2 linked regions of the Bremerella alba genome follow. Each later gene encodes a partner of the first gene's protein in a complex. Links are inferred from orthologs where the notes say so. Each region holds a gene or a part of one and is shown on either strand. Other genes may lie near its edges.

Evidence for each region. Proteins that work in one complex are often made in the same cells at the same time.
Region 2: the proteins of tsaD (region 1) and tsaE are in contact, whole or in part, in a crystal structure (PDB 6N9A), measured with the Thermotoga maritima proteins. The link is inferred for Bremerella alba from one-to-one orthologs. Residues at the interface, in WP_004082750.1 of Thermotoga maritima: Cys10, Asp11, Arg49, His50, Leu82, Gly84, Gly135, Gly136, Glu154, Thr155, Leu156, Asp157, Asp158, Ser159, Glu162, Asp165, Lys166, Arg169, Leu170, Tyr175, Lys213, Thr214, Leu217, Tyr218, Gln221, Arg222, Asn324; in WP_004082108.1 of Thermotoga maritima: Leu37, Gly38, Lys46, Lys57, Val59, Lys60, Ser61, Thr63, Phe64, Thr65, Leu66, Met67, Val69, Pro71, Tyr82, Arg83, Leu84, Asp86, Asp88, Phe89, Asp93, Ile128, Asp130, Glu131, Arg134.

The regions. Positions count from the first base shown.
Region 1 is NZ_JABRWO010000022.1:248-5,159, reverse strand. Bases 1,632-4,616 are described here. They hold tsaD (tRNA (adenosine(37)-N6)-threonylcarbamoyltransferase complex transferase subunit TsaD), read left to right. Parts: upstream 1,632-2,605; coding sequence 2,606-3,628; downstream 3,629-4,616. Other genes in these bases: HOV93_RS24700 (S41 family peptidase), read left to right, coding at 1,632-2,588. Outside these bases: HOV93_RS24705 (DUF1207 domain-containing protein), read left to right, coding at 248-1,114; more of HOV93_RS24700, read left to right, coding at 1,245-1,631.
Region 2 is NZ_JABRWO010000011.1:13,289-17,946, reverse strand. The notes cover bases 1,328-4,058. They hold tsaE (tRNA (adenosine(37)-N6)-threonylcarbamoyltransferase complex ATPase subunit type 1 TsaE), read left to right. Parts: upstream 1,328-2,318; coding sequence 2,319-2,798; downstream 2,799-4,058. Other genes in these bases: HOV93_RS18610 (DUF1559 domain-containing protein), read right to left, coding at 3,210-4,058; HOV93_RS18615 (hypothetical protein), read right to left, coding at 2,803-3,117; HOV93_RS26475 (thiamine-phosphate kinase), read left to right, coding at 1,388-2,305. Also shown: HOV93_RS18630 (trypsin-like peptidase domain-containing protein), read left to right, coding at 1-1,104; HOV93_RS18605 (hypothetical protein), read right to left, coding at 4,127-4,658. UniProt on the Escherichia coli protein: Required for the formation of a threonylcarbamoyl group on adenosine at position 37 (t(6)A37) in tRNAs that read codons beginning with adenine.

The sequences.
Region 1 (4,912 bases):
CCACCTTGCGATGATATTAAACGTCCGGCTCGCAGTCATTTTGATTCTAAGCAGCTTCGCGCTCCCGTCGTGGGCTAGTGCGCAGACCGGACTGGGTTGGCCTGACCCAACGAATATGTTCCCAGGACAAAGATCCCCTTACCTGGAACCCATTCTTGATTTTCCCACAGATGAACGGACACCTCAAATCCGGTCAGTCGCCTACGATAATCCGCTTGGACAACCCGTAGTCGAAAGCGGCCTTACGATGATCAATCAACCAGGTCCCGGCCAAGTTCCTTGGGTAGAGCCGACCTATCCCGATTCGGTTTACCAACGGCCAATCACTGTGGTTGAAGAAGAGGCTCCTTACGAATGGACCGTTCTTCCTAAAGGGATGGTCTACAAGTCGTATCTAACCGGGCAAAAAGAATCTCGTCTGTCTGCTCAGCTGGTAAAAATCACCGACGACAATTGGATGCTGGACGGCAACCTGGGCGGACGCTTTGGTGTTTTGCGATATGGACGTGATTCCTCGTTTCTGTCGGATGGTATTCAGTGGGACGTGGAAGGATCGTCTCACGTACGTCTTGATATCCCCGAAGATGTTGACGTTCGATCAGCCGATTTCCGCGCCGGAACGCAGCTTACATGGAGCTACGCCGCCGATCCACGCCATCGCTCAAGATTCGGCTATTACCACTTGAGTTCCCATTTGGGAGACGAGTTTCTGCTAAAGAACCCTGGCTATGACCGTTTAAACTATGCCCACGACCTAATTATCTTTGGGCATTCGTATTACTTCACTCCGAGGCTAAGAGTCTATGGTGAAGCAGGCTGGGCGTTTTACCATTTGGTCGCCGATCCTTGGGAATTTCAATTCGGTATCGAATGGGCTCCCAACGAGCGAACTAGTCCGTGGGGGGAACCCTTTGTCGCCATAGGAACCCACTTGCGTCAGGAAGTGAACTTCGGTGGTAGCTTTGTCGTGCAAGCCGGGTGGGCCTGGGTTGGAGACATTCCTGGACGAACTCTGCGAATGGGCCTTCATTATCACAATGGAGATAGTACCCAGAACTCGTTCTACGATAACTTTGAACAGCAAATTGGCTTCGGTATCTGGTACGACTTCTAATCGCCGACCGCCCAGTCTTTCAATTGCCGCAGGTTTCTCTGGGTTCTATAATTTCTCCCAGATCGCAATCGTATGTTTTTCGGTCCTTTTCGCGCAAGCCCTTCAATCATTCAGGTGAGGATACCATTCCATGCCGTGGAAAAACCACTTGCTGTTCGTTCTGATTCTGGCCTTCGGAACGTCCAATCTTGCAACCGCAGTGGAAGTCGCCAAGAGCGAAGACCCAACCGATCCTGACAACGTCTATGCCAATGTTGACGAAGAGTATGTCGAGCTGATTCAGCTATTCGCGGATACGCTCGATCAGGTCGACCGGAATTACGTCAAGGACGTGGACCGTCGAGAGTTGATGGAAGCCGCCATTCGGGGCGTAATCTCCAAACTGGACCCCTATTCCAATTATATCGCTCCGGAAGATCTCGAACGCTTCAAGACGGGCGTAGAGAGCGAGTTCGGTGGTATCGGCATTCAAGTTTCTACACGAGACGGGCAATTGGTCGTCACGAGCCCATTGTTCGGAACGCCAGCTTACGAGGCCGGAATTATCGCCGGAGATCGCATCACGCATATTGAAGGGGAAGAGACCAAAGGCCTGACGATCGATGATGCCATCAAAAAGCTCAAAGGACCGATCGGCACCGATGTCACGATGACCGTCTATCACCCTAGTACTTTCACCAGCGAGAAAGTCACCGTTCGCCGCGAACTGGTTCAGATTGAAACGGTGCTTGGTGACGAACGCCTGGAGGGGGGCACCTGGGACTTTATGTTCGATCATGCCGATAAGATCGGGTACGTTCGGGTTTCTGCGTTCAGCCGGCATACTGCCGATGATTTGCATCAGGCAATCACTCGACTTTTGGATGACGGAATGAAGGGGCTTGTGCTCGATCTTCGATCCAATCCCGGCGGACTCTTAACCTCGGCGGTTGAGATCTGCGACATGTTTATCGAAGAAGGCAAGATCGTTAGCACCGAAGGGCGAAATTCCCCCAAACGAGTATGGACAGCAGAAAAAGACGGAACATTGCCAGACTTTCCGATGGTCATTTTAATCGACCACTACAGCGCTAGTGCCAGTGAAATTTTGTCGGCGTGCCTGCAAGATCACGATCGAGCCACGATCGTTGGCGAACGAAGCTGGGGCAAGGGTAGCGTTCAGAACATCGTCGAACTTGAGGAAGGTAAAAGTGCTTTGAAGCTTACGACTGCCGGCTACCAGCGTCCCAGCGGCGAAAAGATCCACCGATTCGAAGGGGATACGGACAGCGACAAGTGGGGAGTCTCTCCGGACGAAGGCCAGGATGTAAAGTTGAGCCGAGAGCAGAAAGTGGCCTACCATACCTACCGTCGGATGCGGGATCAGGATACGATCATTCCACACCCGCCGGCCCCACAATCGGTACTTTCTGAAACCGACCCGGTGTTAAGCAAAGGGCTCGAACACCTCAAGGCGGAGATTTCTTCTTCCTGAACCGCAACGCTCAAGCGATGAAAATACTGACGATTGAATCGACCTGCGATGAGACAGCCGCAGCCGTTATCACCGATGATCTACAGGTACTTTCTTCGGTCGTAGCTTCACAGGATGAACTCCATCAAAGGTTTGCCGGAGTCGTTCCCGAAATTGCCGCCCGGGCTCACCTGGAACGATGCTTGCCTGTAATCGACGAGGCAATCCTTAAAGCGAATATCCAATTGGCGGATATCGATGCCGTTGCCGTCGCGAATATGCCGGGGCTCGCTGGCTCACTTTTAGTCGGCGTCACTGCGGCCAAGACCCTGGCATGGCTTCTCGACAAGCCGCTGATCGGCATCAATCACCTGCAAGGGCATATCTATGCGTGTCAGGTCGCTTTCCAAAGACCTATTTTCCCCTGCATTGGGCTGATCATCAGTGGGGGTCACTCGACAATTTACCACTGCAAAAGCCCTTTCGACTTCGAGCCTCTCGGAGGAACAATCGACGACGCGGCAGGTGAATCGTTTGACAAAGTTGCATCGATGCTAGGACTACCGTACCCAGGTGGCCCCTCGCTCTCGAAGTGTGCCATGAACGGAAATCCGAAAGCTTTCGCATTTCCACGCCCGTTTCTGAAAGATTCATCCCGACTCGACTTCAGTTTTAGCGGACTGAAAACGGCGGTGCGATACGAGATTGCCGGTCCTGGCGCTGTCGACTTCAAATCGTTGACTATCGACGACCAACGCAAAGCGGATATCGCGGCAAGCTTCGAACAGGCGGTCATCGATTGCCTGGTGGGAAAGACGATGCAGGCCATGAAGACGACAGGGATTCAGCGGATTTGTGTCGGAGGTGGTGTCGCTGCGAACAGACGATTCCGTGCGGCCTTGGAAGAAGAAGTGGCAGCTACCGGCGGAGAGCTGCTAATCGCTCCCATGCACTTGTGCACTGATAATGCCGTCTTAGGCGCGATCGCTGTAGAAAAAATAAAAGCCGGGCAGGTCGACGATCTCTCGCTCGACGCGTTGCCCGGCTTAATTCGTAATTAAAAGCACATCCGCAAAAGACAGAGCCACTGGCTCAGCCGTCACGATTATTGGATGCCAGTATTCCCACCGGTGGTATCCATGGCACCAGTATTGGTCCCCTGGAAGGTGTACGAGACAACTTCACCGATCGAAGAGAACAGTGGCGTGCCGTTAAATCGCACGTAGCGACGGTCGGCCGAAACCACAGCGAATGCGGAGAAGTTCGTACCTTCAGGAAGCGTCGTGATCACCGGACGGTAACCGACTGAATTTCGGACCCGGCGAACGAAATCGTTCGATCCTTTGTCGACGTCTGAAACGTATTCTTCCGAAGCGGTCGAACCCTCCGAAGCACTATTCAGCTTTGCAGCAACCAACTCGCGAGTCATTGCAGCTTGGGTTTCCACAGCAACCTGAACTTGTTGTTCTGACAGACTCTCTGTTCGCCGGCCTTCCGGTACGGTGAACGTCACGAGTGCTCCGTCTTTACCCAATTCCAGCTGCTGTCGCTCGTGCCGTTGGTCTTCCGTTCCATAGTTGGTGAACACATCAACGGTGATCTTACCGGCAGTCACATCGCCCCAAATCTTGCGAACGAGCATCTTGTAATCACCCTTGAAACCCTTGGGGACAACGTAGGCCTCGTAGGCACCATCCGTACCAGCATCCCCTAGAGACGAGACCGCATCACCCAGGAAAATACCACCCGAGATGGTTCGCGGATTGTGCTGCGAGCAAACGCTTCCGCTTGGTTCCTCGATGATTAAGTCCAGGTCAGATTGCCCCGACCAGGTCACTTTCACAATCGCATCGCGAACAAGTGCTTCACGGATACGCTCGTTGAACTGCTCGGCCACATCATTCTTCTTGTCCGCAAGCAACTGCTGGAGCTGTGCTTTGGCGGTATTGAAAGCTTCCTGACGAATATCGAGTTGTTCTTTTGGCCATTCCTGCGAGAGAATTCCAATGCAGGCCCAGCGAATCGCTTCTTCGTCTTCTAAACGCTTAGCAGCTTTCAAGCCCCAGGAATAAGGCTCTGGTCGCAGCGGTTCCATCTGAGCGACATCTTGATAAAGCTTCAAAGCTCGGGCATCTAAATTTAATCGCGACATCAGAGAAGCGACAACAAGCATGTGGTTCGGTCCACTCGAGAAGTCGATGGCACTCATCAATGCCCGTTCGATCTCTTGCTTGGGGGCATGATCCAGCTGCATTGCCAGGGCCATTGCTTCGTACATCCAAGGCTGAAGCTGACCGTCTCGCAAAGCAAGCTGAATGACCCCAGTAACATCACTGTAACGTTTG
Region 2 (4,658 bases), on another replicon or contig:
CGAGGCTTCATCGTCACCAACCACCACGTGGTCGACGGTGTCCGACGCATTCAAGTCACGTTCAACAGTGGCGAAACGCTCATTGCCCGCTTGATCGCCCACGACCTGACGACCGACCTGGCCGTCATCAAGGTCGATGCCTCGGATGAACTACCTTGCATCAACATTGGCAAGTCGACCGACCTGATGCCCGGCGAAACGGTCATTGCAGTCGGCAACGCCTACGGATACGAAAACTCGGTCACTCGCGGCATCATCAGTGCACTGCACCGTAGCGTTCAAGTGACCGAGAACCAAAAGTACGACGATCTGATTCAAACCGATGCCAGCATCAACCCCGGCAATTCCGGTGGCCCGCTGCTGAACATCGACGGTCAGATGATCGGCATCAATGTGGCCGTTCGTGTGGGTGCCCAAGGCATTGGCTTTGCGATTCCGGTCGACAACGTTATGGAAATCTCTTCCCGCATGATGTCGACCGAACGCATGAGCGATCAATCGCACGGCATCCGCGGCAAGACCCTGTGGGAAGACGACACGCCCATCTTCAAGGTCACCGGCGTCGAGAAAGACAGCCCTGCCGATGCGGCTGGCCTGCGAATCGGCGACACGCTGACTAAGATTGGCGAACAACCCATCCAGCGTCAGCTCGACATCGAACTGGCTCTGCTCAACCGCACGCTCAACGAAGAAGTGACCCTAGAGGTCAACCGAGCTGGTGAAACGGGCAAACAGTTGGCCATCGTCACCAAGAGCGTTAGTGGTGCCACCAACGTCTCGGACCTGGCTTGGCGAACGATGGGCGTCCGGGTGAAGGCCATGCCTGAACCGGATTTCTCGCAACTGGCCAGCCGTTACCGAGGCGGACTGCAAGTGACCGCCGTGCGAGCTGGCAGCCCAGCCGAAGTCGAAGGCATCCAGACCGGCGACATCCTGGTCGGAATGCACGACTGGGAAACGATCTCGTACGAGAACCTCGACTACATCCTGAAGAACAAGTCGGTCACCACACGCGGTGCGATTCGCTTCTACATTCTGCGAGAACGCGACACCCTGTACGGCGACATCAGCCTGGCCGCCACTCAACAAGTCACGCAGCGATAGCACTTAATCGCTGCCACAACCGGGGCGTGGGGCGCACTTAGTCCCTCGCCCCCGGTGACCTTTGACCAATCGCTCCAGCGACGACTTAAGTCTCTAGTCCCCTCGCCCCTCCGGGGAGAAGGTTAGGGTGAGAGGCCAACCAGGGTCCCGCCTTCCACCCCAGCAAGCAGCAAAGCGTCTCCGTTCGTCTGACGTGGCCCAAATCAGCCCAACCTTCGAACCGAGCCGCGTCTCTTCTATAATTCACAGGCAACCCAAACGCACCCTGTGAAAGTCTCTCGCCGTGGAACAAGCGTTCCTCAAGTATCTTGCCGCTCAAAAGCAAACGATTTCGCCCGATAGCATTGGCATCGGTGACGACGCCGCCGTGCTATCGTGGCAGGCCGATCAGAAGCTGGTCGTCTGTACCGACCTGATCTCGGACGAGACCGACTTTCACCTGGCTGAGGTCACACCGCAGCAGATCGGCCGCAAGGCCTTGGCCATCAATCTCAGCGACATCGCCGCCATGGCCTGCGAGCCCGTAGGAGCGTTCCTGACGCTGCTTCTGCCCCAGGGAGCCCCGTCGCTCGAGCTGGCTAAACAGATCTACGAGGGAGCCGCTCAGCTAGGAGCAACGTTCAACTGTCCGATCTTGGGTGGCGACACGAACAGCTGGCCCGGTAAGCTGGCCGTCAGTGTTACGGTGCTGGGACGTTGTCCGCGGGATAAGCCGCTACTGCGTGAAGGAGCCCAACCTGGCGACGCGATCTATGTGACCGGGTCCCTTGGTGGTAGCATCCTCGGCGGGCACATCGACTTTCAACCGCGCATTAGCGAGGCGATCCGTCTTCGCGAGATTTGCGGTTTGACCGCAGGCATGGATATCAGCGACGGCATCTCGATCGACCTGCCGCGGCTGTGCGAGCAAAGCAGGGTCGGGGCCGAGATCGACGCTCGTCTGCTTCCCATTTCTGACGCGGCAAAACAAATGAGCCAATCCACCGGCAGGCCCCCATGGTGGCATGCCCTGAATGATGGCGAGGATTTCGAGCTTCTCTTCACCGTGCCGGGGGCCGAGGCCGCTCACCTGGAAGCCCAATGGACTGATTCAACCCCAGTGACAAAAATAGGAACCATTCAATCAGGCACTAAGCTGTTCTTGCTGGACGAAACCGGCCAGCGCCAGCCCTTGAAGCCAGAAGGTTTTTCGCACCAATAGCCAACAAGCCACCATGAGCAACATCACCTGGGAAGCGACCAGCGAAGACGATACCAACAAACTCGGGAGCATTCTCGCCGAGGCCATCCCGCCGGGCACCGTCGTCGCCCTGAACGGCACACTCGGAGCCGGCAAAACGCGGCTAGTCAAAGCGATGGCCAACCAACTGGGCATCCCGGCCGAAGACGTCGTCAGCCCGACGTTCGTCATCATGCAGCGTTACTACGGCAACAAAACGCTTTATCACTTCGACGTCTACCGCATTAAAGACGATGACGAATTCCTGGAACTCGGCCCCGAGGAGTATTTCGACTCCGACGGCATCACACTATTGGAATGGGCCGACCGAGTCGTCAACTGCCTGCCTCACGATTACCTGCGGATCGATATCGAAGTCCTAGGAGAGACGTCGCGGCAGTTCACAATCTCGTCAGTCGGAACCGATCTCGATAACGTGCCGCTGCAGGTAAAAGACGCATTGGAAGCGTCGTAAGCCGCTAGGGGGCACCACCCGCTGCGAGGCCCTTCTTAACGCTTGCCGACAGTCGTTTGGCATGTTGCTTAATCTGGCGATCATTGCCCAGCGAAGCAATCTGCTGGACCGAAGCCGCTTCTCCCATCAGGCCGGCTTCTTCGAGGCCAATAGTCAACTGCAACAACGTTTGTTCTTCAAACTGACCCGTTTTGGCCACTTCATCGAGCGTGGCAACAAACTGATCTCGCGAAAGTGCTTCCGGCGGCGGCGGCACTTCGCTCGACGAGCAACCGACGACCGCAACGACCAGGACAAACAATAGGAATCGAATGAGCATCTTGGGATTTTCCCGAGCAATGGTTGTGATGAAGAAAAAAGGCCCCACGCCAGCGCGTACGTTGCGCGACGTGGGGCTGTGGATCTCGCCGATTAATACTGGCCCAAAACGTTGCCGTCTCGAACGCGACCTAGATTCTTGTAGGTGTCGGTATCGATGGTCTCGCTAAGAAAGTGGACCGAGCCATCGCCGAACAAAAACAGTGCTCCGCCAGGATGGGCACTGGTAAAGTTATAGGAACCCGCCGCGCCGTTGATCCCGTAATAGCCGGTCGTCATGATGGCGTTGTTATGGTAGTACGTTCCACTGCTGGTTCCTCCAATCCAAAGGGTCGCCTTCTTTTGGGTCCAGTTCGTTTTCTTCAACGTGCTGCGTTCACCGACCGAAGCCACATTGCTTAACCCGTCGGTCATATCTCGGAACTTGACGAACGAGTTGTCGTAGAATGTGCCGTCGGCACCACTTCCCCCGAGATAGTGCGAAGCACCGACGCCGGTGTAGTTCGACTTGCCATAGCCACTCAAGTGAATGTTGAGCCCGCTAGAAGGATCGGAAGGACAAATGAACGCGTCCAAGGGCAATTTCGCCAGGTCTTCCATGTCGGTTATGTTGAACCAGGCCTCATCGTAGGCGCCAACCGCTTTCATCTCGTCGAGCAGTGCCGACTGTTCCACGTACGGCAAAAGGTAGGTTCCCCAGCCCATGAAATTATTGCTGCTGCCCACATCGATCCAGCCGGGAGGAAGCGAAGAGAACGTGTCGTGGTAGTTGTGCATCGCCAAACCCAATTGCTTCAGGTTGTTGTTGCACTGAATACGGCGGGCCGCCTCGCGAGCTTGTTGCACGGCCGGCAGAAGCAACGCAATCAGAACGCCGATGATCGCAATGACCACCAACAGTTCGACCAAGGTGAACGCAGATTTTTTGTGGGCAATTTTCATGGATCTCTTCTAAGCCGTAAAAGTGATAAACAGAAGTCAAAGTTCAAAACAAATCCGCCGAACGATCGTTACGCCAAAGGCAATGCCTGAGTGAACACTTGATCCTCGCCGTCGATTTCCGCTGCCTCGACGCGAAGGTAAACATGGTTTTGCAGCGCCGCCGAACCTTGCGGTAAACTCCAGCGGCAGGTTTCGCCTGTCTCTTCGTGAAGCGTTCCCTGGGCAGAAACAACACGAATCGTGCAGGGGGCAGAGAGCTCGACGTGAAGCTGGCCATCGGTCTGCTCCAGACGTTTCAACTTGATGCGTCCTTCCAAGCAAGCGTAGAAGTCGCCGTTGCGGTACGCTCTCAGACAGGCCGCCGATAAGTCTTCGGCCGGCGTATTGGCGTCAACCAACAGGACGTTTTGCCCCTGGAAAGCCGGGTCCGAGTTGTGAGCATGGTCGGAAACTGCAAACGCGTAACAGCGGCGACCCGTCGCCAAAACGGCGTCCCACTCGTTGAGCGACCATCCTTTGCCGTTAAGCATGTGGGCCGTGTTGTTCCAGATTTCCATTCCCAGAACACGCGGGTCGAAGTCGAGAAATTCAAGCAACTGC